Regions from separate parts of the Halomonas sp. MMH1-48 genome, predicted to be linked through region 1. Evidence: riboswitches for the same ligand, from Rfam matches in the RefSeq annotation. Region 1 holds a riboswitch; the other holds the start of a gene.
What was found. A riboswitch is a leader RNA that binds a small molecule or an ion and turns the genes downstream of it on or off. The one in region 1 is predicted to bind thiamine pyrophosphate.

Region 1 (14,540 bases):
GCACCAAATAACTGATGTCCTTTTGCAGGCGCTGATTGAGGGCGACGAGGAAATCGACGCTGGTGGTCGGTTCGAGAGAGACGTCTTTCAACCAGTCCAGGAGTCGCGGTCCCGCTTCGGTTACCTCTAGGTAGGGGCCAAGCTCTTTGCTGAGTTCGTCGGGATAGGTGAACGGAATCTTTTGGGCGACGTCATCCAAAAAGAAATCGAACGGGTTGATCACCGTCATGGGGGCCACGAGTTCGACGGCAATGGTGAGCTCTTTACGTGGCTCGGGGAACACCACGCGGGCATTGAAGTTACCGAACGGATCCTGCTGCCAATTCAAGAAATGGTCGTCGCCTGAAATATTCAGTGAATAGGCGTCGATATGGGTACGGCAGTGGGGGGCCGGACGCAGGCGAATCACATGGGGCGAGAGCTTGACGGGGCGGTCGAAGCGATAGGTCGTGCGGTGATGCAAGGCAACGCGAATGGTCATGAGCCACCCTCAAAGAAAGCTAAAAGTCACCGTGCGTATTCCGCATAGCGCGTCGGTGAAGAAAATAAGTACCCAGAAGTATCGTTGGAGTTGAACTATTTTGCAGCTGCAATATGAGTAATGGCGTTTAAAGAGTGTGGAAAATTGTCATCGCACCATAATCGATAACTGGTATGCACTATTTTGGTGCTCTAATAACGATTAAGTGCTAAAAAATGAATGTTAATTTCTTTCATGTATAAAAGTTGTGCCAACCAAGCCATACAAAGAGAAGAGTAAACGCTAAGCGCCAATTGAGCGTTGAAATAGCGGGGAATATGGCGCGAGTTTTGCGTGTTTATATGGTCCAGTTGCTACGTACATTGCACGCGGCAGGCCTACACTACTGAATTAAGGAAGTTGCCGCTTCCACCCTAGCGCCAGGAGAGCGCCCATGAGCCAAGTAGATTGGAATAACTATGCGTGCCGTGACTTTTACGACGAGCTGTTGGCGGCGCCAGGCAAGCCTCGTGCTTCTGCGGACGAGTTATGTCACATGTTGGCGCGATTTAGTGCGGAAGAGCTAGCTGAACGTAAAACTGCGGCAGAAATTGCCATTCGAACGATGGGCATCACGTTTACCGTTTATTCAGAAGGGGCGATGATCGATCGCGCCTGGCCTTTCGATATCGTTCCCCGCATCATTCCGGCCAATGAGTGGCGAAAAACCGAGGCGGGTTTAAAGCAGCGCGTACAAGCGCTGAACTTGTTCATCGATGATCTCTATCACGAGCAAAAAGTCGTCAAAGATAAAGTGTTGCCCGCCGAAGTATTGGCTCAGTCGGCCAATTTTCGACCTCAGTGTGTGGGCATCAATCCGCCCCACGGCGTGTGGGCCCATATTTGCGGATCTGACTTGGTGCGCGGCGGCGATGGCATGCTTTACGTGTTGGAAGACAACTTGCGTATCCCGTCGGGCGTTTCGTACATGCTGGAAAACCGCAACGTCACCAAGCGCGTGTTACCGGAGCTTTTCGCCTCGGGCAAGATCTTGCCAGTGGACGACTATGTCGCGCAGCTGTACGACATGCTGGCGGCCATGTCGCCCCGTCCGGGCGACGACCCGCAGGTAGTGGTGCTGACGCCTGGCATCTATAACTCTGCCTATTTCGAACACGCCTACCTAGCGCAGCAAATGGGGGTCGAGCTGGTGCAGGGCAGCGATATGCTGGTCGATGACGACGATGTGGTCTACATGCGCACGGTAGAGGGCTTGCGCCGTGTCGATGTGATCTACCGCCGCGTAGACGATGAGTTTCTCGACCCCGAGGCGTTCAATCCGCACTCCATGCTGGGCGTGCCGGGATTGATGCGCGCTTGGCGGGCGGGCAACGTCGCGCTGGCCAACGCGCCCGGGGCGGGCGTCGCCGACGACAAAGTCGTTTACGCCTTCGTCCCTGAGTTGATTCGTTACTACCTGGATCAAGAGCCACTGCTGCCGAACGTGCCGAGTTATCTCTGTATGTTCGACGAGGACCGCCAGTACGTGCTCGATCATTTGGACGAGCTGGTGGTAAAACCCGCCAATGAATCCGGTGGTTACGGCATGCTGATCGGACCGCGCTCCACCAAAGAAACGCGGGACGAGTTTGCGCGCTTGATCAATGAAAATCCGCGTAACTATATGGCCCAACCGACACTGGCACTTTCCACTACGCCAACGCTGGCCAACGGTTTGCCTCAGCCCCGCCATGTCGACCTTCGCCCGTTCATCCTCTCGGGACCGGAAACCCATGTAACCACTGGTGGGTTGACCCGCGTGGCACTGGTCGAAGGGTCGCTGGTGGTCAATTCGTCCCAAGGGGGCGGGAGTAAAGACACCTGGATCGTCGAAACCGACGAGAACGCGGCGGGTGCCGCTGAGCAGAAAGGAGCCTAGCGCCATGCTGTCACGCGTTGCTGAAAACCTCTATTGGATGGCTCGCTACATCGAGCGTGCCGAAGACACCGCACGGTTATTGAGCGTCAATACGCACCTGATGCTGGATTTGCCACGCCATTTACCGCTGGGCTGGGCGCCGCTGATCGAAATGACCGGGACGCTGGATGCCTTCAACGCTCGGCATACCAGTTTCGATGAGCGAAGTGTGATGCACTTTTTGTGCGCCGATGCCGAAAACGGCAGCTCGATTCTCTCGGCGCTCGCCAGCGCCAGAGAAAACCTGCGCACCACGCGGGACGTGGTGCCCCGAGAGATTTGGGAAGAGGTCAACCAGCTCTATCTCAGCGTGGCGGATCACGCGGAGAACGGCGTGAGCCCTCGGCGTCGGGATGCATTTTTGAAAAACGTCATTCGAGGCTGCCAAACGCTAACAGGGCTCATCGAAGGCACCTTGAGCCACGGCCCGGCGCGTACGTTCATCAAGCTGGGCCGTCAGTTGGAACGGGCGGACATGACCACACGGATCGTCGACGTGCGTTCGGCGAGCTTGCTGCCGCAAAATCCTGAAGAATTGCTGCCGTTCGAAAATCTACAGTGGATGAGCGTGCTGAAATCCCTGACGGCGTATCAGATGTATCGTCAGCAGGTCAGGCTGCGCGTGCGTGGGCCGGACGTATTGCGTTTTCTGCTTCAAGATCCGCACCTGCCGCGCTCCATTGCCTGTAGCCTGGAAACATTGGGGCACGAGCTGCAGTTACTGCCTCGTCAAGATCGTGTGGCAGCCACGGTGTCACTGGTACGCGCCGATGTGGTCGATGCGGACATTCAGGCATTGGCCCACTCACCGAGCAAACTACACGCTTTCGTGGACGAGCTACAAATTGGTTTTGCCGCCATTCACGATACGCTCAGCGCTACGTATTTCGTAAACGGCGATGGCGTTCCTCGAGTCACTCAGCGCCAAACCCAGAGCCACGTGGGCGACCATGACAACGACTGATTAGGCCGTTTTAGGGCTGGCGTTCTCGCGTTGAATGAGATCGTGTAGATACGCCAGCTTTTCATGCACCGCGGGGGCAAGAACCCCCGGGGCCAGATCCAGTAGGCCCATGTCACGATTGAGTTCATTCACCGTCAAGCCTACCTGATGAAACGCTTGTAGCATGCTCTCCAATGAGCCATCGTACTCGGCCCGAGAGAGGCCCATGTGCAGTGCCGTATCCAGCACAGCCACCATGTCCAGATAAAAGGCAAACGTCTCTGCGAAATCCTCCCACGGATGCATGGCGGCGTAGGCGGAGATGAACCGTGTGGGCCAGTCTGCCGGCGCGCCTTGCTGATAGTACTGCTCTAGGGCGTCGCCATAGGTGGGATGGTTGTGGTTGCCGAACACGCGAATGCTGGCGGCTTCATCTTGGTCTTTGACCAGTAGGTCCCAGTAGTAGTGGCCGATTTCGTGACGAAAATGGCCGATCAACGTACGGTGGGATTCATTCATGTCGACACGCAGCCGCTCACGCTCGACGTCATCGGCCTCTTTGACGTTGATGGTGATATGGCCATTGGCGTGGCCGGTGTAAACTTTTTCTTGGTTTGCCGTGGAGCGCCACAGCCCTTGGTCGGGCAGCGCATCGGCCATGAACGAAAAACTCAGTGGGACGCGGATGTCCTCGCCCTCGACGCCGTGGGGAAGCTTGAGCAAATCCAGCGTATAGAAAAGCCGCCGTTTGGCGCTCTCCAGCGCTGCCCAGCGTTCCCGGTTGCCCTCGACCTCTAGGTCGGGAATCACCTCGTTGTAGCGGCAGCAGTCGCATAGCGTATCGGCGTGCCCGTCGGTCATCACCACCATCCGGTTGCAGACGTTTTCGACGGAATAGTTGTGGCACTTCATTAGTGCCGTGCCGCAGTCTTCATGGGTACAGCGGTAGCCGCCGCTATCCAACGGTTCCAGCGCCACGATGTTACAACACGCGGGGCACCAGCCAACCTCCGACTCACAGGCCAAGCAGTGGGTATTTTCGAAAAACAGCGGATTGCCACAGCGGCAGCTAAACGTCTGCATGGATACCTCCTTGTGATCACCACAGCGCATCTCACGAGGGTGAGTAATGATACGTCATTGTCTCAGCATAGCGATGCCCTTACCGAGAGGGAAAGCCAAATCGTCGGGCGGAGGGCATATTGTCTTTGTCCAGTGGCTAATTGACGTTTACGTCAACTTGCTGATATACCCTAACGGTTCCCTATTCGATCCCATAACAAACACAAGCTGAGGAAACGCATCATGTCCGTTCGTGAAATTCCGATGTACATCGATGGCCAGCCGGTCATGTCGCAAAGCCAAGAGTGGCGCGATGTGGTGAATCCTGCCACCCAGGAAGTGGTGGCGCGAGTACCGTTCTGTACGTCCGAAGAAGTCGAGCGCGCCATCGCCAGCGCCAAAACAGCGTTCAAAGAGTGGCGCAAAGTGCCGCTCGGCAAGCGCATGCGCATCATGCTCAAACTGCAGGCGTTGATTCGCGAGAATACAGCGGAACTTGCCGCCTTGATCACCGAAGAGCACGGTAAAACCCTGCCGGATGCCGAGGGTGAAGTGGGGCGCGGGCTAGAAGTGGTAGAGCACGCCTGTTCGATTACCTCCCTACAGCTTGGCGAGCTGGCGGAGAATGCGGCCAACGAGGTGGACGTCTATACCATGCATCAGCCGCTGGGTGTGGGGGCGGGCATTACCGCCTTCAATTTTCCGATCATGCTGCCCTGTTTCATGTTCCCGTTGGCGATTGCCACCGGAAACACCTTCGTCTTGAAGCCTTCCGAGCAAGACCCGAGTTCTACCATGCGGCTCGTGGAACTGGCACATGAAGCGGGTATTCCGGCTGGGGTATTGAACGTCGTGCACGGTGGGCCTGACGTCGCCAATCAAATTGCCGACCATCAAGATATCAAGGCGCTGTCGTTCATCGGTTCGACCCATGTGGGGTCGCTGCTTTATAACCGTGCGGCCGCTGCTGGCAAACGTATGCAGGCCATGATGGGTGCAAAAAACCACTGTGTTGTCATGCCGGATGCCAACCGTAGTCAAGCCATCGATAGCCTGCTGGGCTCTGCCTTTGGTGCCGCCGGTCAGCGCTGCATGGCGAACTCGGTGGTCGTGCTGGTGGGGGAAGCGCGCGAGTGGATCAAAGACATCGAAGCCGGCGCGCGCGGTATGACCGTGGGACCCGGCACCCAGCGCGAGGCCGATCTGGGGCCACTGGTCTCTCCGCAAGCCAAGGAGCGGGTCGAGCGTTTGATTACGGCAGGTGACAAGGAGGGGGCTACGCTGCTGGTCGATGGGCGCGGCTACACGGTCGACGGCTACCCAGACGGTAATTTCGTCGGGCCGACTCTGTTTTCCGATGTGACGGCAGAGATGACGATCTATCGTGAGGAAATTTTTGGGCCGGTGCTGTGTGTCGTCAACGTCGAAACGCTGGACGACGCCATCGCTTTCATTAACGCCAATCCGAATGGCAACGGCACCTCGATCTTTACGAACTCGGGCTGGGTCGCGCGACGCTTCGAGACCGACATCGACGTCGGCCAAATCGGCATCAACGTGCCCATTCCGGTGCCGGTCGCCTACTTTAGCTTTACCGGTTCTCGGGCGTCGAAGCTGGGCGACCTAGGGCCTAACGGTAAACAGGCGATTGCGTTCTGGACGCAGACTAAAACGGTCACTGCCCGCTGGTTCGAGCCCGAAAACGTCTCTAGCGGTATCAATAGCACGATCTCGCTATAGCGAGCGGCAACACGCTGCGCCTCCTCGGTAGAGGAGGCGACCTTCACACGTCCTGAAACAGCGGTAAGCTCTCCGAGAGTAGTTGCCCTATGGGACCAAGCTGGCTCTCGTGTAGTACGAGCAGGTATGGCGCCTCCTGCTCATCGCGAACGGGCGCCAGCAGCGCGAATTCTCCCTCTTCGAGGTGAAATTCATGAATTTCACGAAGGCCGTGGGGGGTCTCACATTGTGAGCAACGGTAGGTATCGTCCTCGCCATATACGAGGCGATGGTACATTTTGAACAGAGTGTAGAGGGCAAGCCCACCCTCGAACGCGGGCCAGCGAGCCGGTGTGGCACGAATATCGTCGGTGAGCGCGTTGCCTTCTGCTTCGGCATCGGCAATGGCATCGGCCAGGGGAGCCGCGAGAATAGCGGTTTGATCTGCGGGTAGGGGGGCATTTCGTTCCGCCGCTGCGTGAAAGGAGGTGGCCGCCGCCTCGAAATCTTGCAGGTTGTGCAGCGTAAAATCGGCATGCTGTAGGTCGGCAGGTTCGAAACCACCGTTCTCCCAGCCGTGAATCACACGAAGCGTGACCAGGCCGCGCTGCATAGGCCGGGCCAGCAGGGTGTGAAGCATGACACGGATATGCAACTGACGCTCATCCGTATCGTTCTCGAACGCACGGTACGGGTCTGCGAACAGTTCATGCAAACGCCCTGGCGTGTGCTCTTTTGCTTCGGAGTATGACATGGTGGTTTCCCTGTAAGTACGCCGCTTGGCTAGCCGAATAGCGTACGGCTTTTATGACATTAGATCACTAAAAGTATGGCGAGCGTAAAGCCATATGAAAAGAGTCTTTAGTTAGCAATTTGTTACGGATAAAAGTGAGTTGGTAGTGGGACTCTACTTCAAAATAAAAAAGGAGCCTCTATGGCTGCATCGATCAGTCGGTTCAAACTTCCTGACACTCTGGATAATGTTCCCAATGATATTCGGGAAGCCATGTTGGCCGTGCAGGAGAAAGCGGGCTTCGTGCCCAACGTATTTTTGATGTTGGCTCACCGACCCGACGAGTTTCGCGCTTTTTTTGCGTATCACGATGCGTTGATGGAGCGACCATCGGAGACGCTGACCAAAGCAGAGAAAGAGATGATTGTCGTTGCGACCAGTGCCCGCAATCGCTGCTTGTACTGTGTCGTCGCCCATGGCGCGCTGGTGCGTATCTACAGTAAAGATCCGTTACTGGCCGATAATATCGCCATCAACCATCGTGTGGCGGGATTGAGCGAGCGTCATCGGTTGATGCTCGACTTTGCACTGCACAGTGCCATCGATCTGGGCGAGTTTTCAGACGAATGGCAGGCGCGTTTAGAGGCAGTGGGGTTCACACTGGATGATTGCTGGGACATCGGTGCCATTGCCGCGTTTTTTGGCATGTCCAACCGCTTGGTGACACTAGCTGGAACACCGCCCAACGCCGAGTTTTACCTGATGGGGCGTGTCCCCAAGAAAGTGGAATAAGCAGCCCGGCCCCATGGGCAAGGCTTTACTAACGCACCACTTTGCTTGAGGATACTGCCTCCACTCACTGTCGCCAGGGGAGCCCCAATGGGGCTGAGAATGCGCGCAACGCAGACCCTGGAACCTGATCCGGTTCGTACCGGCGGAGGAAGCGCGACATGCCTTACCTAACGTCTTTCGTGTTAGGCGCAGCGTTATGCTGCTTTGCTTTTCTGGGTCTTCGGGCACGCTTCAGTGGCGGCTCGTTGGATGACTATGTCACCGCTCGTAATTCGCAAACGTCGGCCACCCTGGGGCTCTCCTTTTTGGCGTCCGGTATGGGGGCTTGGATACTCTTTGCACCCCCTGAAATCGGCGCATTCGTAGGGCCCGTGGCGCTACTGGGCTATGCCCTTGGCTCGGCGCTGCCGTTCATCGTTTTGGGTCTCTACGGGCCTAAGATACGCCAAGCACTGCCCGAGGGACGCAGCATTGCCGAGTTTGCCGACGCCTGCTATGGCAAGGGGGTACGCCATTTCGTGGCGCTCGTTTCCGTGGCTTACATGGGCTGCTTCCTGGCTGCTGAACTCACCGCCATCGGGGCGATTACCGCGCTACTCTCCGACGTGCCTCCCGCTGTGGTGATCATCGGGGTGGCGCTCACCACGCTGGTGTACACCGTCATGGGCGGGCTGCGGGCAAGCTTGGCCACCGACCGCTGGCAAGCGTGGCTGCTTTTGGCGCTGCTGCTCGCCGTCGCCAGCGTGACGCTCTGGCGACTGCCCAGTATGCCGAATGACGCACAACTCCCGTCGCTCCCCATCGGCAGCTCGCTCAGCGTGGCGTTGACGCTGGTGATCGCCGTGACGGCGGCTAACTTGTTTCACCAAGGCTATTGGCAGCGGGTATGGGCGGCCCAAGACGACGCGAGCCTGGGGCGCGGTGCCTGGTTGGGTGGCGGCTTGACCGTACTGGTCGTCATGGTGATTGGTGGCGTAGGTATCATGGCAGCGATGAGCGGGGTCAGTCTCGGCGAGCCGCCCATGCCGTTTTTTGCGCTGCTTAGTGATGCCCCGGTATGGATCACGCTGCCTTCATTGGTACTGGCCGTCACGCTGGTCACCTCGAGCGTCGACACCTTACAAAACGGCATTGCGTCGCTGTGGGCCAATGGTCACCGGGCCGAGGCCCTCAACAAGGCGCGCTGGCTCACCGTGGCGATCATGCTGCCTGTGATCGTGATTGCCTTGCAAGGGCTCTCCGTGCTGCGGCTATTTTTGATTGCCGATCTGCTGTGTGCAGCGATAGTGGTGCCGGTGCTGCTGGGTTTGTGGCAGCGTATGACACCGATGGCAGCAATAAGCGGCGGGTTTGCGGGGCTTGTAGGGGCCGTGCTGCCTGGCTGGATCGGTCAGGGCAGCGTCAGCGCAGGGGTAATGGCCGCCACGTTCCCCGGCAGCGTACCGACGTTAGGCCCGTTCGTAGGGGCGCTGCTACTCTCAACAACGGTCAGCGTGGCGTTGGCTCTGGTGAGCCGTCAACGTGTCGAAGTCCGTTAATCAAGGCGTTAAGCAGGACATTTCGTTTCGCGTTATGCTGTTAAGGGTTTGATGACCATTTAGGTGTGATCGCCATGAGCCACCTGTTACCCCCCAACGAAACTGCCCGTTTGGCTGCGCTTAACGAACTGGCCCTCCTGGATACGCCAAACGAGCCCGTTTTCGATCGGATCACGCGATTGGTCACCGTGCTGCTCGGCGTTCCTAAATCTACCATCAGTCTGATCGACACCGATCGTCAGTGGTTCAAGTCTCAAGTGGGCATGGCGGTATCGGAAACACCTAGGGACGTCGCGTTTTGTGCTTACACGGTACTCGAAGATGAGCCGCTAGTGGTCGAAGACGCTCAGCAAGACGCACGCTTCGTGACCAATCCCTACGTGATGACACCTGGCGGCATCCGTTTTTATGCCGGGATACCGCTGCGTAGTTCACAAGGGCTGGTCCTCGGATCGCTATGCGCCATGGACAGCCAGCCACGCAGCTTAAGTGACCAAGAAAAGGCTGCGATGCAAGATTTGGCCGATATCGTGATTGGCGAAATCCACCTGCGCGAACGGCTCATCAACGAGCAGAAGATTCGTGCCGCCACTCAGCAGGCGCTCACGGCGCTGCATCAAAGCCTCGAGCAGCGTATCGAGCAGCGAACCCGCGAACTCAATCTGGTGATCGAGTCGGCATATGATGCCTATTTGAGCGTCGATGAGCAGGGGCGCGTGCTGGATTGGAACCATGCAGCCGAGACCATGTTCGGCTGGCGTCGCAAAGAAGCCCTCACTCGACCGATTACATCGCTCATGTTTCCCGACGGAATCACCAGTGACGATGTCGCCATGCCAGTGACCGGAGAAGCCCTACGGCGCGATGGCGTTCGCTTGCCGGTCGAGGTGCGACTGAAGCGTTTCGAGGTGAATGGCCGCCCACGCCGCAGCTTGTTCATTCACGACATTACCGAACGCCAGCAGCTAGAGCGCCTACGCGACCAGCAGGCCCGAGAAGACGTGCTCACCCGTTTGCCCAACCGCCGCGCCCTAGATGAGCGTTTGCCGGAGGCAATGGCACGGGTACGCCGTACGCTCGCACCGCTGGCCGTGCTGTTTCTAGACCTCGATGGGTTCAAACGCATTAACGATCAGCACGGCCATGCCATGGGGGACGAGCTGCTGCGCGACATCGCGAGCCGTCTCCAGCGAACCGTCCGCGAGACGGATTTCGTTGCCCGATGGGCGGGAGATGAGTTCGTCGTGCTGCTTGAGGGGGTGACCAGCGACGCACCGGAGCCGCTGGCCCATAAGCTGATCGAGGTGATCGAGGAGCCGCTCAGCGCAGGTGGCGTGACCCTGCAAGTAAGTACCAGCATTGGTGTGGCGCTGTTCGTCCACGACGCGGCGGAGACACCTCAGGAGTTATTGAAGCGCGCCGATGAGGCCATGTACAACGCCAAACGCGCAGGCAAAGCGCGTATCGCGCTGGCACGTCCGGCGGATACGTCTGCCCCCCATTAACGAACCCAAGGACGAGTATGATTCGTTGTCTATTGACCACCCCAGAGGGCGACGTGCGCGAGGGCGACATTCGCCTGATGGACGAGTGGATGCGCATGCCCACAGCACACTTGTGGGTCGACATGAAAGGAGAGAGCGAAGCGCAGGAGCGTGAGATACTGGAGCGCTTCGAGTGTCACCCGATGGCCATACAAGACGCCCACAAAGAGCGCCATCCGCCGAAAATCGAAGAGTTCGACAATCACACGCTGATCATCTATCGCGGCATTTCCTCGTTCGATGCCCAGCTAAACTTCGTACCTCAGCAGATCTGTTTCTTCGTCGGCGAACGCTTTTTGGTGACCTTGCACCCCGGCGAGGCGATGAGTATCGAACGCTTACTCAATGAGCACGGCAAAACGCTATTGGCCCAGTCACCCGAGCAGGTGGCACTGAGAGTGATGTACACCTCGGCGGGCTTTTATATCGATAGCTTGCTGGAATTCGAAACGGAGCTCAGTGATCTCGAGGACGAGCTGCTAGACAATGGTAACGACGTGTTGATGCGTAAAATCACCACGTATCGCTCGCGTCTGGTCAAAATGCGCCGGATCTTCAGCTATCACAAAGGCATCACCCAAGAGCTGACGGCGTACGACTACGCGCACTTGCCGCGAGGCGAAAGCGAAACGCTGCATGCCATAACCGATGTCGAAGAACGTTTCGAGCGACTCTACACCCTAACGCAAATGTACTACGACATTTGTGGCGATCTCGTCGACGGCTATATCTCCATTTCATCACACCAGTTGAACATCACCATGCGGGTGTTGACGGTGATTACCGCTATTTTCGTCCCGCTAACCTTTATCGCCGGTATTTACGGCATGAACTTCGAGTACATGCCAGAACTGAGCTATCAGTACGGCTACTTTTTCGTTTGGGGGGCCATGCTAGGGATTGGTGGGGTGCTCATTTGGCTGTTCAAACGGAAACGCTGGTTTTAACCCCCTTGTCGAACCGCCAATTGCCGCAGACGACTGGCCAACAGTAAGAGCCCCAGCGCAATCAGTAGCCAAAGCGTGGCCAACAATATAGGAAACGCCCCCGCACCCGCCAAATCCAGCAGCGGGCCGGTCAGTGACGGAATGACCAGCGCCCCGCTGCCCGCGGCGGTAAAGATGGCGCCGGTGGTGCGCCCGCGCATGACGATCGACTGGTTGCACAGTGCAAACAGCGTAGGGAAAAACGCCGAGGCGGAGAGGCCAAACAGCAGCGCGCCAGCGCTTGGCGGCAGCGCGTTGAGGTGCAGACCTGCCGCTGCGCTCAGCCCCAGCGCTAGGCAGCCAGCGAGCACCTGCCAAGGTGAGCAAACGCGTAGTAGCGGGATGGCGAGCAGGCGTCCCGCCGAGAGCGCCAGCCAGAACAGCGTTGCCAGCAACGCCGCCTGCTCGGTGGTTAATCCAGAGAGCGTACCGTATGCGGTGACCCAGCCGGCGAACGTAATTTCGATGCCCACATAAAGAGAAAACAGTAGCATGAATAGTCCCAGCAAGAGCGGGTCGCGGTGTTTGAGCGTAGCCAAGGACGCGGGATTAGGGTCAACGGTGGGCATGGACGGGCTGACGAAGCGTGACAGCGGCCACAGCATGGCAGCCACGCTGGCCGCGACGATCCAAAACGTGAGGTGAAACTGTCCGGTGAGGGATAGCGCAGCAATCATGATCAGCGGCGTGAGCATGTTGCCGAAACTGAAACAGAAGTGCAGCGCGCTTACATTGGGGCCCGCTGCGTCTCGGTGCAGCCACAAAAGCAGCGTGTTCCCGCCCGCGTTGAGCGATACCTCCGCAAATCCCAGCAGCATGAACAGCAGCGTCAACAGCAGCAGAAGCGGGCTAAGCGGGGCCAGCGCCAGTCCGGCTACCGCCAGCACGCCCATCATCACCAACACGCGGTGGCCGTTGAAGCGATCCATGAGCAGCCCGGTGACCATGGCGCCGCTCATGTTGCCAACGGCACGTGCAGTGAACAGCACGGCGATTTGGCTCATGGAGGCACCGCTGGCCTCGGCCAAATGGGGCAGTGCTGGGCCAAGCAGTCCGCCGGTCATCCCAATGGCAATGAACAGGCCAAAGTAGGTCCAGGTGAGACGGCGATGGTACGTCGAGGTGAAGTGAAGCATACCGATCCTTGGCAGGGGCAGAAGCACGGTCGACCCGTAGCTTGACGGGTTTTGCTTACTCTCACTATTGGCGAAAAGTTGACGACCCGCCAGGCGGCTGACTGGGGGAGTGTGGCTTAAGGGCACTATGTGCTCTACTCATCCATCGTGATCGAGGGCATGCTGTCCTTCGTTCGCCCCCTTGAACCTCGCCCGGCGTTTGTTATCGTCGCGACATATGCACTCAACAAGGAACCACCCATGGCCCACACGGATAACAGCGCAACGATTCCGGCCACGATGTCGGCGATGCTCTTGACCGGTCACGGTGATGTCGACGCTCTGCAATACCGTCAGGACGTTCCCACGCCAACGCCCGGCCCTGGGCAGGTGCTGGTGCAAGTCACGGCGACGGCGAAAAACAACACCGACCGCAAAGCGCGCGAAGGCTTATACCCCACCAAAGGCAAAGAGGACGTGACCTCGTTTGCCATGGGTGGGTCGCCGACCCTGACGTTTCCGCGTATTCAAGGCGCTGACGTGGCAGGTCGGGTCGTTTCTGTCGGCGAGGGGGTCGATCCCCGGCGTATCGGGGAGCGCGGGCTGCTGGATTTCAATTTGTATGCCGACGAGCGTCGTGACATTAACCTGACGCCGGACTACTACGGACACGGCGCAGACGGCGGCTACGCCGAGTACGTGGCAGTGCCTGCCGACCAGTTTCACCATGTCCCCAACCCTGAGCTACACGATGCCGAGCTTGCGGCCATGGGCATGTGCTCGTATCAAACGGCCTACCACATGATGACGGCGGCCAACGTTCAGGCGGGCGAGCGTATCCTCGTCAGCGGCGCCAGCGGCGGGGTGGGCACGGCGTTGATCCAGCTATGCCGTATCGTCGGCGCGATTCCCTACGCCGTTAGCCAGCTCGATAAAGCCGACGCGCTACGTGCGTTGGGCGCAGAAGCCGTCATCGATCGAGGCGACCTGCCCACTTTCGTCGAGCGTGTGCTGGCCGCCACCGATGGTCAGGCCATCGATGCCGTCATGGATCTCGTTGGTGGCGAGATGACCGATCTGTTCATCGATACCATGATCGGCGATATGCAGCGTCGCACCACCTACCCCCGGCTCTCCATTGCCGGTGCCAGCGGCGGTAACCTCAGCGAGATCATGTGGACCCGCATCTATCTCTATCAGGTGCAGATAGTCGGCGTGTCCCACGGTACTCGGGAAGAAGCAGAGCAGTTGATAGCGTGGATACGCAGCGGTGAGTTAAAACCGGTGCTGCATGGCGCGTTCAAACTCTCTGACTTGCATCAGGCCGAGCGCTACTTCGTGAACCGAGGCAGCAACTACCTGGGGAAAATCGTCATCGTTCCCGATGCCCAGTGGGACACCCACGGTGCCCCATTTGCCATAACCTCTGCCTAGGAGCCGGGTGAGTGAAAAACCTGCATACGATTCGATTGTTGGACACCCATGCCGGGGGAGATGTCAGCCGCATCGTCACGGGCGGCATCGATGCATTGCCCGGTGCGACGGTGCGTCAACAGATGGAGTACCTGCGCGACGACGCCGACGGGTTGCGCCGTTTGTTGTTAGAAGAGCCCTACGGCATTCCCGAAATGTCGGTGGATCTCTTGGTGCCTGCCACCGACCCGGAAGCC
Region 2 (14,540 bases), on a different contig from region 1:
CAGGTGGCCTTCGACCGTGCTGGCTTTAAGTATCACGGTCGCGTCAAGGCTCTGGCCGACGCCGCTCGTGAAGGCGGCCTGGAATTCTAAAGGGTTTTACGATGGCGAAGAACGAACAGCAAAGCGGCGATCTGCAAGAGAAGTTAGTGCAGGTCAACCGCGTCGCCAAGGTGGTCAAGGGTGGTCGTATTTTCGGCTTCACCGCACTGACCGTCGTTGGTGATGGTAAAGGTCGTGTCGGTTTCGGTCGTGGCAAGGCGCGTGAAGTGCCGGTCGCAATCCAGAAAGCGATGGATCAAGCTCGTCGCAACATGGTCAAGGTCAACCTTGCAGGCAACACGCTGCAGTACCCGGTCAAAGCCCGTCACGGCGCTTCCAAGGTGTACATGCAGCCAGCCTCCGAAGGTACCGGTATCATCGCCGGTGGCGCCATGCGCTCTGTACTAGAGCTGGCCGGTGTCCACGATGTACTGGCCAAGTGCTACGGTTCCACCAACCCGGTTAACGTGGTGCGGGCGACTGTCAAAGGTCTCTCCTCCATGCAAGCACCGGAAGACGTGGCCGCCAAACGCGGTCTGTCTGTCGAAGCGATCACGGGGTAAGGCACCATGGCAGCAACGATCAAGGTTACCCAGATCCGCAGCACCATCGGCGTTTTGCCCAAGCACAAGGCTACTATGAAGGGCCTGGGCCTGCGTCGCATCGGTCATACGGTTGAGCTGGAAGACACCCCTGCCGTACGCGGCATGATCCACAAGGTGACCTACCTTGTGCGCGTTGAGGGAGAGTAATCCATGAAACTCAATACCCTGAGCCCGGCACCGGGCTCCAAGCACGCTGAAAAGCGCGTTGGTCGTGGTATCGGTTCCGGTCTTGGTAAGACCGGTGGCCGTGGCCACAAAGGTCAGAAATCTCGCAGTGGCGGTAGCGTCAAGCCAGGTTTCGAAGGCGGTCAGATGCCGCTGCAGCGTCGTCTGCCGAAGTTCGGCTTCACGTCCGCTAAATCGCTGGTATCTGAAGAAGTCCGCCTGGCCGAGCTTGCCAAGGTTGCCGGTGACGAGGTCACCATGGAAACCTTAAAGCAAGCCAACGTGCTGAAGGATGCAACGCAACACGCGAAAATCATCCTTTCTGGCGAACTGAACAAGGCGGTTACCGTTCGTGGTATCAAGGTCACCAAAGGTGCCCGTGAAGCGATCGAAGCCGCTGGCGGCAAGGTAGAGGACTAAATGGCCAAGTCAGGAAATATGCCGGCGATGGGCAGCGGTCTGAGTGAACTGTGGGCGCGTTTGCGCTTCGTGCTCCTCGCCATCGTGGTGTACCGTATCGGTGCCCACATTCCCGTTCCCGGTATCAATCCTGACCAGCTTGCTGCCTTGTTTAGGGAGCAACAGGGCACCATCCTAGGCATGTTCAACATGTTCTCGGGTGGCGCCCTGGAGCGCATGAGCGTCCTCGCCTTGGGCATTATGCCCTACATATCGGCGTCGATTATCATGCAGCTCATGACTGCGGTCTCCCCTCATCTTGAACAGCTCAAGAAAGAGGGCGAGGCTGGCCGCCGCAAGATCAGCCAGTACACCCGCTACGGCACGGTGATACTGGCACTTGTCCAGGCTACCGGCATGTCCGTGGGTCTGGCTAGCCAAGGCATCGCTTACAGCGCTGACTTCAGCTTCTATTTCACTGCGATCATCACGTTCGTGTCGGGCGCGGTGTTTATGATGTGGCTAGGTGAGCAGATCACCGAGAAGGGCATTGGCAACGGTATTTCGCTGCTGATCTTCGCGGGGATCGTCGCTGGGCTGCCCAGTGCCGTGGGGCAAGCGTTCGAGCTTGCTCGCAATGAAGGGGCCTGGAATGTTCTTCCGCTGTTAGCGCTGTCAGTGCTAGGTATTGCCACCGTTGCGTTCGTGGTGTTCATCGAGCGCGGTCAACGCCGCCTCAAAGTGAACTATCCGCGACGCCAAGTCGGCAATAAGATGTATGCAGGCCAAAGCAGCTACTTGCCTTTGAAGGTGAACATGGCCGGTGTTATTCCAGCCATCTTTGCTTCTAGCATCCTCCTCTTTCCGGCTTCGATCGGTCAGTGGGTAGGGGCTGGCGAAGGGATGGAGTGGTTGCAGCGTGCATCACAAGCGTTAGGCCCTGGCCAACCGCTTTACATCTTGCTTTTCGCGGCGGCAGTGGTATTCTTCTGCTTCTTTTACACAGCGCTGGTCTTCAATCCCAAGGATGTGGCTGACAATTTGAAAAAGTCAGGCGCCTTCCTGCCGGGCATTCGCCCCGGCGAGCAGACCGCTCGCTATATCGACAAAGTGATGACGCGTCTCACTCTGTTCGGTGCCTTGTATATCACTGCGGTTTCCCTGATGCCCCAGTTCCTGATCGTAGCGTGGAACGTCCCGTTCTTCTTTGGCGGTACGTCGCTGCTGATCGTGGTAGTGGTCATCATGGACTTCATGGCCCAGGTGCAGTCGCATCTCATGTCGCATCAATATGACTCAGTGATGAAGAAGTCCAACCTGAAAGGCTACGGTAGCGGCGGCATCATGCGCTGAGGCGCGCCGTTGCGAATTGGAGAGAACGATGAAAGTTCGAGCTTCCGTAAAGAAGATGTGCCGTAACTGCAAGATCATTCGTCGCAATGGCGCTGTTCGCGTCATTTGCATCGAACCGCGGCACAAACAGCGTCAGGGCTAAACCTGGGCTGTATTAAGCGGGTGCCGGCATACCCCTTGCCTTAGGGCTTATAAAGGGGTATGCTGTTGCGCCTTTTGTAGATGATTAAACGAGCAAGCCGCTCAAATTTCGGAGTAAGCTGATGGCCCGTATTGCAGGCGTCAATATCCCGGACAACAAGCATGCGGCGATCTCGCTGACCTATATCTTCGGGATTGGCCGTACTCGCGCTAAGCACATTTGTGCTGCTGCCGGTATCGCGCCGACTGCCAAGATCGTAGACCTGTCCAGCGATGAGCTGGATACCCTGCGTTCTGAAGTTGGTAAGTTCACCGTAGAAGGCGACCTTCGTCGTGATGTCACGCTTAACATCAAGCGTCTCATGGACTTAGGCTGCTACCGTGGTCTGCGTCATCGTCGTAGTCTTCCGCTGCGTGGTCAGCGGACCAAGACTAACGCGCGTACCCGTAAGGGCCCGCGTAAGCCGATCCGCAAATAACACGCAGGCTCTTTCATAGAGAGCCAGCGTATAGACAGGAATAGACATCAACATGGCTAACCCGCGTAGTAACCGTAAAAAGGTTAAAAAGCAGGTAGTGGATGCCGTTGCGCATATCCATGCCTCTTTTAACAACACGATCGTGACGATCACAGACCGCCAGGGCAATGCTCTCTCTTGGGCAACTGCCGGTGGTTCGGGTTTTCGTGGTTCTCGTAAGAGCACCCCGTTCGCTGCGCAAGTAGCAAGCGAACGTGCAGCGACTGCTGCAGCCGAGTATGGTGTGAAAAACGTAGACGTGCTGGTCAAAGGCCCCGGTCCCGGCCGTGAATCCGCCGTGCGCGCACTGAATGCCGCCGGCTTCCGCGTGCAAAGCATCGTAGACGCGACGCCCATTCCCCACAATGGCTGCCGTCCGCCTAAGAAACGCCGCGTTTAAGGAGACAGATTCATGGCTCGTTATATTGGACCTAAGTGCAAATTGTCTCGTCGTGAAGGCACCGATCTCTTCTTGAAGAGTGGCGTGACTCCCTTCGAGAAGAAGTGTAAATCCGAGCAGATCCCGGGTGTACACGGCCAGCGTCGTCAGCGTCTTTCCGACTACGGCTTGCAGCTTCGTGAGAAGCAGAAAGTACGCCGTATGTATGGCGTACTCGAAAAGCAGTTCCGCAACTACTACAAAGAAGCCGCTCGCCTGAAAGGTGCGACCGGTGAAGTATTGTTGCAGCTGCTCGAATCCCGACTGGACAACGTCGTCTACCGCATGGGCTTCGGCTCGACTCGCTCTGAAGCGCGTCAGCTGGTCAGCCACAAGGCGATTTCCGTGAATGGCCGCACCGTTAACGTTGCTTCCTACCAAGTGAAGCCCGGTGACGTGGTCGCTATCCGTGAAAAGGCGAAGAACCAAGCCCGTATTCAAAACGCGTTGACCATTGCGGCCAACCGTGGCGACATCGCTTGGATTGACATCGACGCCAAGAAGATGGAAGGCACTTTCAAGGCTCTGCCTGAACGCGGTGACCTGACTGCCGACATCAACGAAAACCTGATCGTCGAGCTGTACTCCAAGTAAGCAGTTTGATGTACGTTTCTGCTTCTTGAGGCCTGGGCGGGATAGCAAAGCTAACCGCCCAGATGCTCTTGAGTATTGTGCTTTAGAGTACTCAGTATCCGTTTGGCAGCCTGAAAGGTGTTCATATGCAGCGTTCAGTGACAGAGTTTCTTCGTCCTCGCGACATCAAGGTCGAAGAAATCAGCGCACATCATGCCAAAATCGTCCTCGAACCGTTCGAGCGCGGCTTTGGTCACACCCTGGGGAATGCACTTCGTCGCATTCTGCTTTCATCCATGCCCGGCGCCGCTGTGGTAGAGGCTGAAATTGCCGGTGTAGAGCACGAATACAGTGCGCTCGAAGGGGTGCAGGAAGATGTCATCGAAATCCTCCTGAACTTGAAAGATGTTGCGATCAAGATGCACAGCCGCGATGAGGCGGTGCTCTCGCTGAACAAGCAGGGCCCAGCCGTCGTCACCGCTGGCGACATTGCGCTTGATCATAGCGTCGAAATCGTCAACCCGGACCATGTCATTGCACACGTCAATGAAGGTGCCGAGCTGAAAATTCAGCTTAAGGTCGCGCTGGGTCGTGGTTACGAACCGGCTGACGCTCGTGGCTCTGATGAAGAGACCCGTGCGATTGGACGCTTGCAGCTGGATGCCACCTTCAGCCCTGTTCGCCGTGTTTCCTACTCGGTCGAAGCCGCTCGTGTCGAGCAGCGTACCGACCTCGATAAGCTGATTATCGACCTGGAAACCGACGGTACCCTGGATCCGGAAGAGGCTATCCGTCGCAGTGCGACCATTCTGCAAGAGCAGCTGGCCGCCTTCGTCGACCTGGAAGCTGATAAAGAGCAGGAAGTCGAAGAGGAAGAGGATCACGTCGATCCGATCCTATTGCGCCCCGTAGACGATCTCGAGTTGACCGTACGCAGCGCTAACTGCCTCAAAGCCGAGAATATCTACTACATCGGTGATCTGATTCAGCGCACGGAAGTGGAGCTGCTGAAGACTCCGAACCTCGGTAAGAAGTCCTTGAATGAAATCAAGGATGTATTGGCAGCGCGCGGCTTGTCCCTCGGCATGCGGCTGGAAAATTGGCCACCCGCTAGCCTGAAGGACGACAAGGCTTCCGCGTAAGCGTCGACTTGAGTCCCAGTTTGGTAAGGAATCACAACCATGCGTCATCGTAAGAGTGGTCGTCATCTGAATCGTACCAGCTCGCACCGTCAGGCCATGTTCAAGAACATGTCTGTCTCGCTGGTCGAACATGAAGTCATCAAGACAACCCTGCCCAAGGCCAAGGAACTGCGTCGCGTTATCGAGCCGCTGATCACCCTGGCAAAGCAGGATAGCGTTGCAAACCGCCGTTTGGCGTTTGCTCGTACGCGCTCCAAAGAAGCCGTCGGCAAACTGTTCAACGAGCTGGGTCCGCGTTACGCCGAGCGTCCGGGTGGTTACATCCGTATTCTCAAGTGCGGTTACCGCACCGGCGACAACGCGCCCATGGCGTACGTTGAGCTCGTAGACCGCCCGGTGGCTGAAGAAGAAGCCGTCGCTGAATAAGCGCTGCTCCTTCTGGTAGGCACAATGAAAACCGACCCTTTTGGGTCGGTTTTTTTATATCTGCGCTTTTTCCGCTGCTTTATCGAGATGAATGCTCTAAGGGAAGATCAATTTAACGATAAGGCATGCTAGGCTAATGCAGCAGCCGTATGAACGGCCAAGCGTCGGGCAGTGTGATCAATCAGTAAGAGGTCGGTATGGCAACAACACGAGGAGTGAGCACAGCGGTTTGGGCGGCGCACTGGCTACTGGTCATGCTGATGATGATGCTGATGGGTAGCGCCAACGCCCAGGCGAATCCTCGTTATGCAGGCATCGTTGTGGATCTCGAAAACGGCGAAGTGCTATACGCTGAAAATGCTGACGAGCCACGCTATCCTGCGTCGCTCACGAAAATGATGACGCTCTACCTAACATTCGAAGCGCTGGAGGAGGGAAGACTAAGCCTCGATCAGCCGTTGCCCGTTTCTGCTCAGGCGGCTGCCATGCCGGCGACCAAACTATGGCTGTCGGCCGGTAGCTCCATTCCTGTGGATACGGCGATTCGTGCGCTAGCCGTGCGCTCTGCCAACGATGTGGCCGTGGTCGTGGCGGAAGCATTAGGTGGCAGCGAGCAGCGCTTTGCTAACCTGATGACGGTGAAAGCCCGTGAACTGGGGATGAACGCCACCACCTTCCGCAACGCCTCTGGGCTGCCCGATGACCAGCAAAGGACGACCGCGCGTGACATGCTGACGCTCTCGGTACGAGTCATGCAGGACTTTCCTCAATACTATCACTACTTCGGGTTGCAGGAGTTCACCTATCGTGGCACGCGCCATACCAGCCACAATCGCTTGGTGCGCGACTACCCCGGTGCCGACGGCTTGAAAACCGGCTTCATTCGCGCGTCGGGCTTTAACGTAGCCACCACCGCCGTTCACAACGGTCGGCGGATGGTGGCCGTGGTGATGGGCGGATTTAGCTCCTCCTCGCGAGATACCCACATGGCGGATCTGCTGGACCGTAGCTTTATGCGCGCCTCGCTCAGAGATCGGCGCACCTGGTTGGCGAACACGAGCTTTTCCAGTGAGTTCATGGGCTTTGCCGGGCCTGCGCAACCGCTGCGACAGTCAATGCCTGTTCGACCCTCTAACCAGCCGATGGTAGCCAATGTCTCGGCAACGTCCCTCTCCCCGACACCGAGCGCTACACGCACAACGCCCGCGCAGGCAGTCGAATCTCAACTCATCGATGCTGCTGAGGCAGACCGTACGCCGCCCTCCGCGTCTCCAGATCCGCTGCAGGCCTTTATCGAGCGGGAGCAGGTACTGGCCAGTGCGTCGCCTGAGGGGCAAGCAGCCTCGGCGAGTTGGGGCATACAAGTCGGAGCATTTAGCCAAGCGGCACAGGCAGAGCAGTTTGCTCGCCAAGCCGCACAGCGGCTGCCAACGAGCGTGGGAGGCCGCGTTGCCATCGATCCGCTTCAGGGGCCCACGACAGTGTTTCGCGCCCGTGTCGTCTCATTGAACGAATCGCAGGCACGCCAAGCGTGCCAAGCGCTACAGGCGCAGGGCATGGACTGCATGGTGGTCAACGCGAGTCTTTGAGCCGCATGATATCGCTGCCCCGCCAATCCCCGGTTGGCGGGGCTTTTTTATGCTGTGCGTCTGGGTGCGCAGCCACAATAATAAACGTAGAAGAGGAGACAACGGATGACGCCCTCGCTAAAAGGCATTTTATTCATGTGCTTAGGCGTGCTGTTTTTGGCGCTTGGCGATGCGGTCTCTAAATGGCTGGGAGCCGTCCACTCGCCCTTACAGATCATCTTTTTCCGCACATTGGTATCGCTGCCGCTGATTGCCCTGTTGGCTTACGTAAGCGGCGGATTACGCAAGCTGCGTACTCGGCGTCCAGGCGTGCATCTGCTGCGCGGTTTGATTTACACCGCCACGATGGTCTGCTTCGTGTGGGGCTTGACCCTGCTGCCCTTGGCCGAGGCCACGGCGATTGCCTTCGTCGCGCCGCTGTTCGTGACGCTACTCTCCGTACCGCTGCTGGGTGAGCGTATCGACCCGCCGGTGCTGGTGGCGTCGCTGCTAGGCTTCTTAGGAGTGCTGATCGTCGTGCGCCCTGGCGGTGATGCTTTCCAGCTGGGCGCAATGATCGTTCTTGCGGCGGCGGTGTTCTATGCGCTCATGATGGTGACGGCGCGGCGCTATGGCGCCAACGAGCACCTATGGGCGATGGTGTTCTATATGACCATGGTGCCGCTGGTCGTGACGGCCGTGAGTTTGCCCTGGGTATGGCAAACCCCACAGCCGTGGCATTGGCTTGGATTTTTGGTATCTGGGGTGTTGGGTGTCGGTGCCACGGCATTCATTACTCTGGCCTTTCGCTATGCGCCTGCGGCCATTGCAGCCCCTTTCGATTATACGGCCATGCTCTGGGCGGTGCTGTTGGGTTGGTGGTTCTGGGGAGAGCTGCCGGACCTTTGGGTATGGGTCGGCAGCGCGCTGATCATGTTGAGCGGCTTAGCTATCGCTTACCACGATCGACGCACTACCTTGAAACGCCGCCCAACGGCGTAGACGTTAGGCAAACTGATAGACATCCATGGCCAGCACGCCGTGTTCGACGCTGTGATGACGCAGTGTTGCCTGTCCGCCCGCCCCCATGGCTACCAGAAGCGGCTGAAAGTGCTCGGGTGTGGGGTGATTACGTTCAGCATCGGGGCCGCGTTGCCAGTGGATGAGTGCATCGCGGTCATCTTCTCGCAGCCTTGCATGCACCCACTCGGCGAAACGCTCGACCCAAGCCGGCACTTGACTGCCCTGAGCCTGCAGCTCGTAGAGATTGTGGGTCAAGCTGCCCGAACCGATCACCAGGATACCCTCCTGACGCAGCGGTGCGAGCTGCTCGCCCAGGGCGATCAACTCGCTAGCACCCCAGCGGCTGGGCAGTGATAGCGACACCACCGGTATATCGGCATCCGGATGCATCAGTGACAGTGGCACCCACGCGCCGTGATCCAGTCCGCGCTCCGTCTCCGTGGCGCCTAGCTGTTGGGCCAAACGTTTGGCCAAGACGGGTTCCCCAGGCGCTGGGTACTGCACGGCAAACAGGGCGTCGGGAAAACCGCCAAAATCGTGGATAGTCGTAGGTGTCGCGCTACGGCTCACCTGCAACCGTTCGGTCTCCCAGTGTGCTGAAACCACCACGACGGCCTTGGGTCGCAGAGTGCGGCCCAGCTTCCTCAAGAAGTGATGGGCTGGCGTGGGGGTGAGCGCCAGCATGGGAGAGCCGTGGGAGATGAAGAGACTCGGTAACATAGGATGCGCTCCAGTCAATGGGCCTGCCAACGTGTGATTCTCGGCAGGCCATTGGATTATGCCAGTCGGCGGCTGATGACGAAGCTACCGCTGCCCAGGCCGGCTTGCACCAGGAGGGCCACGGCCCAGAACACTGGGAACTCCCAGCCGCCGCCGGGATTGGAGAAGACCCAGCCGTTACCGAGGTGTACCCAGGCGGCGCCGAGCAGCACCGGTACTAGCGCCAGACTCACCCAGCGGGTGTATAGGCCCAGCATCAGGGCCAAGCCTCCGCCGACTTCGGCGGCAATGGTCAAGTAAGCCATGAAACCGGGCAGGCCAAGCGATTCGAAGTAGCCCACCGTGCCAGGAAGAGTAAACACGAACACTTTCATCAGGCCGTGAGCCAGGGCCATCACACCTAGGCTAACGCGCAGTAGGGCGGTTGCATGAAGGGTTGTCGTCGGGGTAGGTAACGTCGTCATAGCACTCTCTCGCGTTTTGGGCATCACCATGGATGCGATGATGCTACTGTAGGCTAGCGAGAGGAGAAGATAATCTAACCGATGAGCACTTTACTGTTGCGATATACGCGATAATCCAAGCCCCTGTTCCCATATGGGTGGGTCGCCCCAGGCATCGGCCAACTGATCGATGAAGTGCGCTACCTTGGCGGGTAGAAAACGCCGTGCGGGGTAGAGGGCGTGTATGTCTAGGTAGGTCGGCGGTAGGTCTAATAGAAGCGGCACCAAGTGTCCCCGCTGTACGCTCTCATGAATCAGAAAACTGGGTTGTTGGGCGATGCCTAATCCCGCTTCTGCGGCATGGGTCAACATATCCCCATTATTGCTCTCCAGCGGCCCCGTGACGCTAACGTACTGCTGGCCGAAGCGCCAGTCGCCGCTGTTCTGCCCGCTGCGGTAGCGTAGGCAGTGGTGCTGGGTAAGGTCTTCGATGCGCAAAGGCGTACCATGCTGCGCTAAATAGCCGGGTGACGCGCACAGCACGAGCTGGCAGCGGGCTAGCCGTCTGGCGATCAGGCTGGAGTCGGGCAGGCTGCCGATGCGGATGGCGACATCATAGCCCTCCTCCAACAAATCTACGCGGCGGTCGTTGAGATCGAGGCGTACATCGAGTGCGGGGTGCGCCTGCATGAACTGCGCTACCTGAGGCGCGAGATAGCGCGTGCCGAAACTCATGGGACCATTGATGCGCAGCCGCCCACTCACAGTGTGAGTGCCACTGCCGACATCGGCAGCGGCCTCCTCCAACGCCAGCAAAATGGCCTGGGCATGGGCTAAATAGCGCTCTCCCGCATCGGTAAGATGCAGCCGCCGCGTCGTGCGCTGAATCAAGCGAGCGCCCAGCGTCTCCTCTAGCGCCATGACCTGCCGCGACACCCGCGTACGTGAAAGATCCAATGCCTCGGCAGCGCGGGTATAGCTGCCAAGCTCCGCCACTTTGACGAAGGCGGTCAGCTGGTCGAGTCGACTCATGGGGCGCGAAACGCCAGCGCCGCCCGGTAAGGGTCGGGCTGGCCGCAGATCGCAGAAATCACCGCCATCCCTTGGGCGCCGGCGGCACTCACTTGGGTGGCGTGCTGCGCCTTTAAGCCGCCAATCGCCACGCTGGGCAACGGGCAGGCGCGCACCAGCTCGGCTAAGCCCTCGAAGCCGATGGGCCGAGCATGATCCTGCTTGCTGGCAGTGGCGAAAATGGGGCCTAACCCGACGTAGTCCAACAGCGCGATGGGCGCGTCACGAAGCTGCGCGAGGGTGTTGATCGACAGTCCTAGAATGGCCTGCGGCCCCAGCGCCTCCCGCGCCTCTGGAACCGCGGTATCGCTCTGGCCAACATGCAGGCCGTCGGCACCGCTGGCGATGGCCACGGCGAGTCTGTCGTTGATGATCAGCGGCACATGGGTGCCCGCCAGCAGCCTTTTGAGGCGCTTGGCTTGTTCGATCATCGCCTCGTCGCTGGCATGCTTGTCGCGTAGCTGCACCACGGTGACTCCGCCTTTGACGGCGGCTTCCACCGTCGCTTCGAGGCCCGCTTCCGCGCACAGAGCGGCATCGGTCACCAAATAGAGCGAAAGATCACACGGCATGCAGCGTCTCCACTTGGCTTTGCGACGAAAGATCCTCTGGAGTGAGCTGGTACAGTGCATCCAGAAACGCGACCTGAAAGCTGCCCGGCCCCTTGGCCTGCTGACCCGCACGATGACCGGCGATGCCAAAGCACGCCAAGGCGGCCAGCGTCGCGGCCAGCGGGTGCTCGCGGTTGGCGGCAACGAACCCGGCCACCAAGGCGCTCAAGCCACAGCCGAGCGTCGTGACGCGGGGCATCAGCGGGTGGCCCCCGGTTAACCGTACGTGGTGGATGCCATCGGTGATGACATCGGTTTCGCCGGTCATGGCGACGATGCAGCGTTGCCGCTGGGCGAGCGTCATGGCGGCGTGAGTGGCGTCATCGGTGGTGGCGGTCGCATCGACCCCACGCCCTTGGCTGGCCAAGCCGGCCAGAGCCATCACTTCCGAGGCATTGGCGCGAATGACGCTGGGGCGATGGGACAGCAGCGCCTGGCACACCCGCTGGCGGAACTCGGTGGCCCCGACGGCGACGGGGTCCAGCACCCAGGGGGTGTCGGTCGTGTCGGCCGTGCGCGCCGCCAGCTGCATCGACTCAGCCCAGGGGGCAGAGAGCGTGCCGATATTGATGGAGAGCGCGTCTGCCATCGTGGTAAATTCAGCGACCTCTTCTGCGGCGTGCAGCATGGCAGGCGATGCGCCCGTGGCCAGCAGCAGGTTGGCGGTACTGTTCATGGCCACGTAATTGGTCATGCAGTGAACGAGCGGCGTGGACTCGCGCAGGGCAGCGAGCATATCGCCAAGTGGGGGGTAAGTCATGGTTTCCTCCCGGGTAAGGAGGTGGTGGTAAGCACCACGACTCCCTACGCCGGCGTTATCCGGTTCAGGTTCAAAGGGTGCTTCTCAGCCGCTGAGCGGCGCCCCTGTCGTTGGTGGGTACTATCCTAGCCTTGGGCGGCGCTGTAAAGCCCGCAACGAGTTAACGAAACGCGATGCGGGTCCCGTACGTGAGCATTTCGTCAGGGGTGATGGCTCGGCCCTGCACGCCAATCATTTCGTCGCCGCACTGATCGGCAAAGGTCAGCACGCCATGGGTTAAGCCGAGCTGGCCCAGAGCGTCGCGAATTTCACCGGTTCCCAGAAAGGTGCTGACGCGACCTTGAGCGTCACAGAGGTCCGAGACGCCATTAGCATGGTGGAAACGCACTTTGTAGATACCGTCCATGGATTCGACTTCGACGATGGGGGAGAAGCCGTTTTGAATCGCATTACTCAGCTGCTTCAATGTCAGGCGATCGCCAAGGGTCATATCGATAGCGGTCATGACGTGCTCCTATCGGACGCCGTTCATGGGGCATCACGGGTCACTATGTAAAATTGTCGAAATAGAAGTGTAGAAGATTTGCATCATTTTTCCAGGGGCATTCGGGGGCGCCTTTGCCCAGGTATTAATGCACGGCATCTAGCGCATGCTGCTGGAGTTTGACCAGTGGAATGATGTCCAGCGTTCGCTCGTTCGTACCGGACAAAACGACCGGCGGCGCGAGTCCTACCTGTGCCGCTTCGGCCCAGCGGTGCGCGCAAAGACACCAGCGATCCCCGGGTTTCAAACCGGGAAAGCCAAACTCCGGCCGCGGTGTCACCAAGTCGTTGCCTTGCGCCTTGGAGAAGGCCAAAAACTCCTCGGTCACCATGGCGCACACCGAATGGATGCCGACATCGTCTGGCCCTACCCGGCAAAAACCATCGCGATAGAAACCGGTTTTCGGCGAGTGGCAGCAGGGCGTGAGCGGTTCACCCAATACGTTTAGATCACGGGACATAAAGACTCCTCGGGGGCAGGCTGGAATTCTGCGTTCCTCGCCCTCATAACATGGGAAATAACGCCTTCAAAGGCAGTGATGCACAGGCAGCGGGAAGCACGACGCTGTCGCCTAAGCCTTGTACAAAGTCATACGTCCGTCAAAGATTTTGCATCGCGTAAACACAAGCATCATCCAACCAGGAGAGTGTCATGTCGTATCAAGGTGAACAGCATCCGGGGGTGACCCCGGCCGCTTCGCAAACCCAGGGCTTTCGCTTGAACCACACCATGCTGCGGGTCAAAGACCCTGAGCGTGCGCTCGCGTTTTACTCCAAGGTGTTTGGCATGCAGGTGCTGCGCCGTCTGGACTTCGAGGAGATGCAGTTTTCGCTCTACTTTCTGGCCAATGTCGAGGAGAGCGATCACGTGCCGGAAGAGACCCAAGCGCGCACCGCCTGGACCTTCAGCCAGAAAGGCCTGCTAGAGCTGACCCACAACTGGGGCACCGAAAACGAGCAGGACTTTGCCTACCACGACGGTAATGCCGAGCCGCAAGGCTTCGGGCACATCTGTTTTAGCGTGCCGGACTTGGAAGCCGCCCAAGCGTGGTTCGATGAGCACGACGTCACCTTCGTGAAGCGTGCCGACCAAGGCAAAATGAAAGACGTGATCTTCGTCAAAGACGCCGATGGCTACTGGATCGAAGTGATTCAAGCCGACCGTATGGCAGGCATGGGCGATTAACGATGGCTCATCTGCTGTTTCGGTTGCACCACGTGACCGATGAAGAGGCCATGGAAGTCCGCCAACTGCTGGAAGAACATGGCTTCGACGTGTACGAAACCCAAGCGGGCTTTTTCCGCCTGGGAGTCGACGCCATCTGGTTGCGCGACCCAGCACAGCAAGACGATGCCGAGGCGGTGCTGGCGCGTTACCAGGCCGAGCGATTAGCCAAGGTGCGCCGTGAACACGAAGAGGCGCTGGCGCGTGATGATGCCCCTACGCTGTGGCGACGCTTCATGGCCCATCCGCTTCAAGTCACGCTAGTGATCGTGGCGGTGCTTATGATCGCTCTGCTGACCTTACTGCCGTTCGTAGGACTCGCCCGCTAAACGTCGCACAGCGCGTTAGATAGGTGTCCGCGTTTGATGTACATCATGACCCCTGAGGGTCCAGCGCTAAGCCGCGGGGCAGCCCCCGGGGGATAGCGGCACCAGCTACCTGCCGGGTACTCGGTGTCTGCGTCACGTAGCGAGCCCTCCAGTACGAACAGCTCCAAGCCGCCCGGCAGTGCCGGATAGTCGATAATGACCTCGCCTTCCCAACGCTCTAGGCTGACGCGTTCATGTTGATAGGTGTGCAGCATTTTGTAGGTGATGCCTGGCCGACGGTCGGGCTGCCAGGGCAGGCGGTGGGCGGGAATGGCGAGTTGGAGCAGGTCGTTTTTATCGAACTGATGAAGTTTCACCAGGATCAGCGCACCCTCGTCGCCAATGCGCGGCGTGTGCCCCGTGCCGATGGGGTTGCGTAGATAGCTGCCCGCTGGGTAACGGCCATGC

Region 2: another riboswitch for thiamine pyrophosphate. It lies ahead of thiM (hydroxyethylthiazole kinase); the one in region 1 lies ahead of MHM37_RS13005 (sodium:solute symporter).

Annotation. Positions count from the first base shown of each region.
Region 1 is NZ_JAKRFL010000015.1:17,472-32,011, forward strand. Features, by position in the region: gene MHM37_RS12970 (transglutaminase family protein) at 1-481, opposite strand, end outside; gene MHM37_RS12975 (circularly permuted type 2 ATP-grasp protein) at 915-2,399, shown strand; gene MHM37_RS12980 (alpha-E domain-containing protein) at 2,404-3,402, shown strand; gene MHM37_RS12985 (putative zinc-binding metallopeptidase) at 3,403-4,464, opposite strand; gene MHM37_RS12990 (CoA-acylating methylmalonate-semialdehyde dehydrogenase) at 4,687-6,183, shown strand; gene MHM37_RS12995 (hypothetical protein) at 6,227-6,916, opposite strand; gene MHM37_RS13000 (peroxidase-related enzyme) at 7,097-7,687, shown strand; TPP riboswitch at 7,753-7,856, shown strand; gene MHM37_RS13005 (sodium:solute symporter) at 7,846-9,225, shown strand; gene MHM37_RS13010 (diguanylate cyclase) at 9,300-10,730, shown strand; gene MHM37_RS13015 (magnesium transporter CorA family protein) at 10,748-11,716, shown strand; gene MHM37_RS13020 (MFS transporter) at 11,713-12,891, opposite strand; gene MHM37_RS13025 (zinc-binding dehydrogenase) at 13,132-14,304, shown strand; partial or broken gene MHM37_RS13030 (proline racemase family protein) at 14,316-14,540, shown strand, end outside.
Region 2 is NZ_JAKRFL010000007.1:121,199-135,738, forward strand. Features, by position in the region: gene rplR (50S ribosomal protein L18) at 1-90, shown strand, start outside; gene rpsE (30S ribosomal protein S5) at 102-602, shown strand; gene rpmD (50S ribosomal protein L30) at 609-791, shown strand; gene rplO (50S ribosomal protein L15) at 795-1,229, shown strand; gene secY (preprotein translocase subunit SecY) at 1,230-2,561, shown strand; gene rpmJ (50S ribosomal protein L36) at 2,590-2,703, shown strand; gene rpsM (30S ribosomal protein S13) at 2,825-3,181, shown strand; gene rpsK (30S ribosomal protein S11) at 3,234-3,620, shown strand; gene rpsD (30S ribosomal protein S4) at 3,633-4,253, shown strand; gene rpoA (DNA-directed RNA polymerase subunit alpha) at 4,379-5,374, shown strand; gene rplQ (50S ribosomal protein L17) at 5,414-5,800, shown strand; gene MHM37_RS08925 (serine hydrolase) at 5,998-7,389, shown strand; gene MHM37_RS08930 (DMT family transporter) at 7,495-8,370, shown strand; gene MHM37_RS08935 (class III extradiol ring-cleavage dioxygenase) at 8,374-9,111, opposite strand; gene MHM37_RS08940 (DoxX family protein) at 9,168-9,575, opposite strand; gene MHM37_RS08945 (LysR family transcriptional regulator) at 9,666-10,586, opposite strand; gene thiE (thiamine phosphate synthase) at 10,583-11,197, opposite strand; gene thiM (hydroxyethylthiazole kinase) at 11,187-11,996, opposite strand; TPP riboswitch at 12,021-12,112, opposite strand; gene MHM37_RS08960 (hypothetical protein) at 12,157-12,501, opposite strand; gene MHM37_RS08965 (DUF2237 domain-containing protein) at 12,626-13,000, opposite strand; gene gloA (lactoylglutathione lyase) at 13,192-13,725, shown strand; gene MHM37_RS08975 (DUF6164 family protein) at 13,728-14,093, shown strand; gene MHM37_RS08980 (cupin domain-containing protein) at 14,090-14,540, opposite strand, start outside.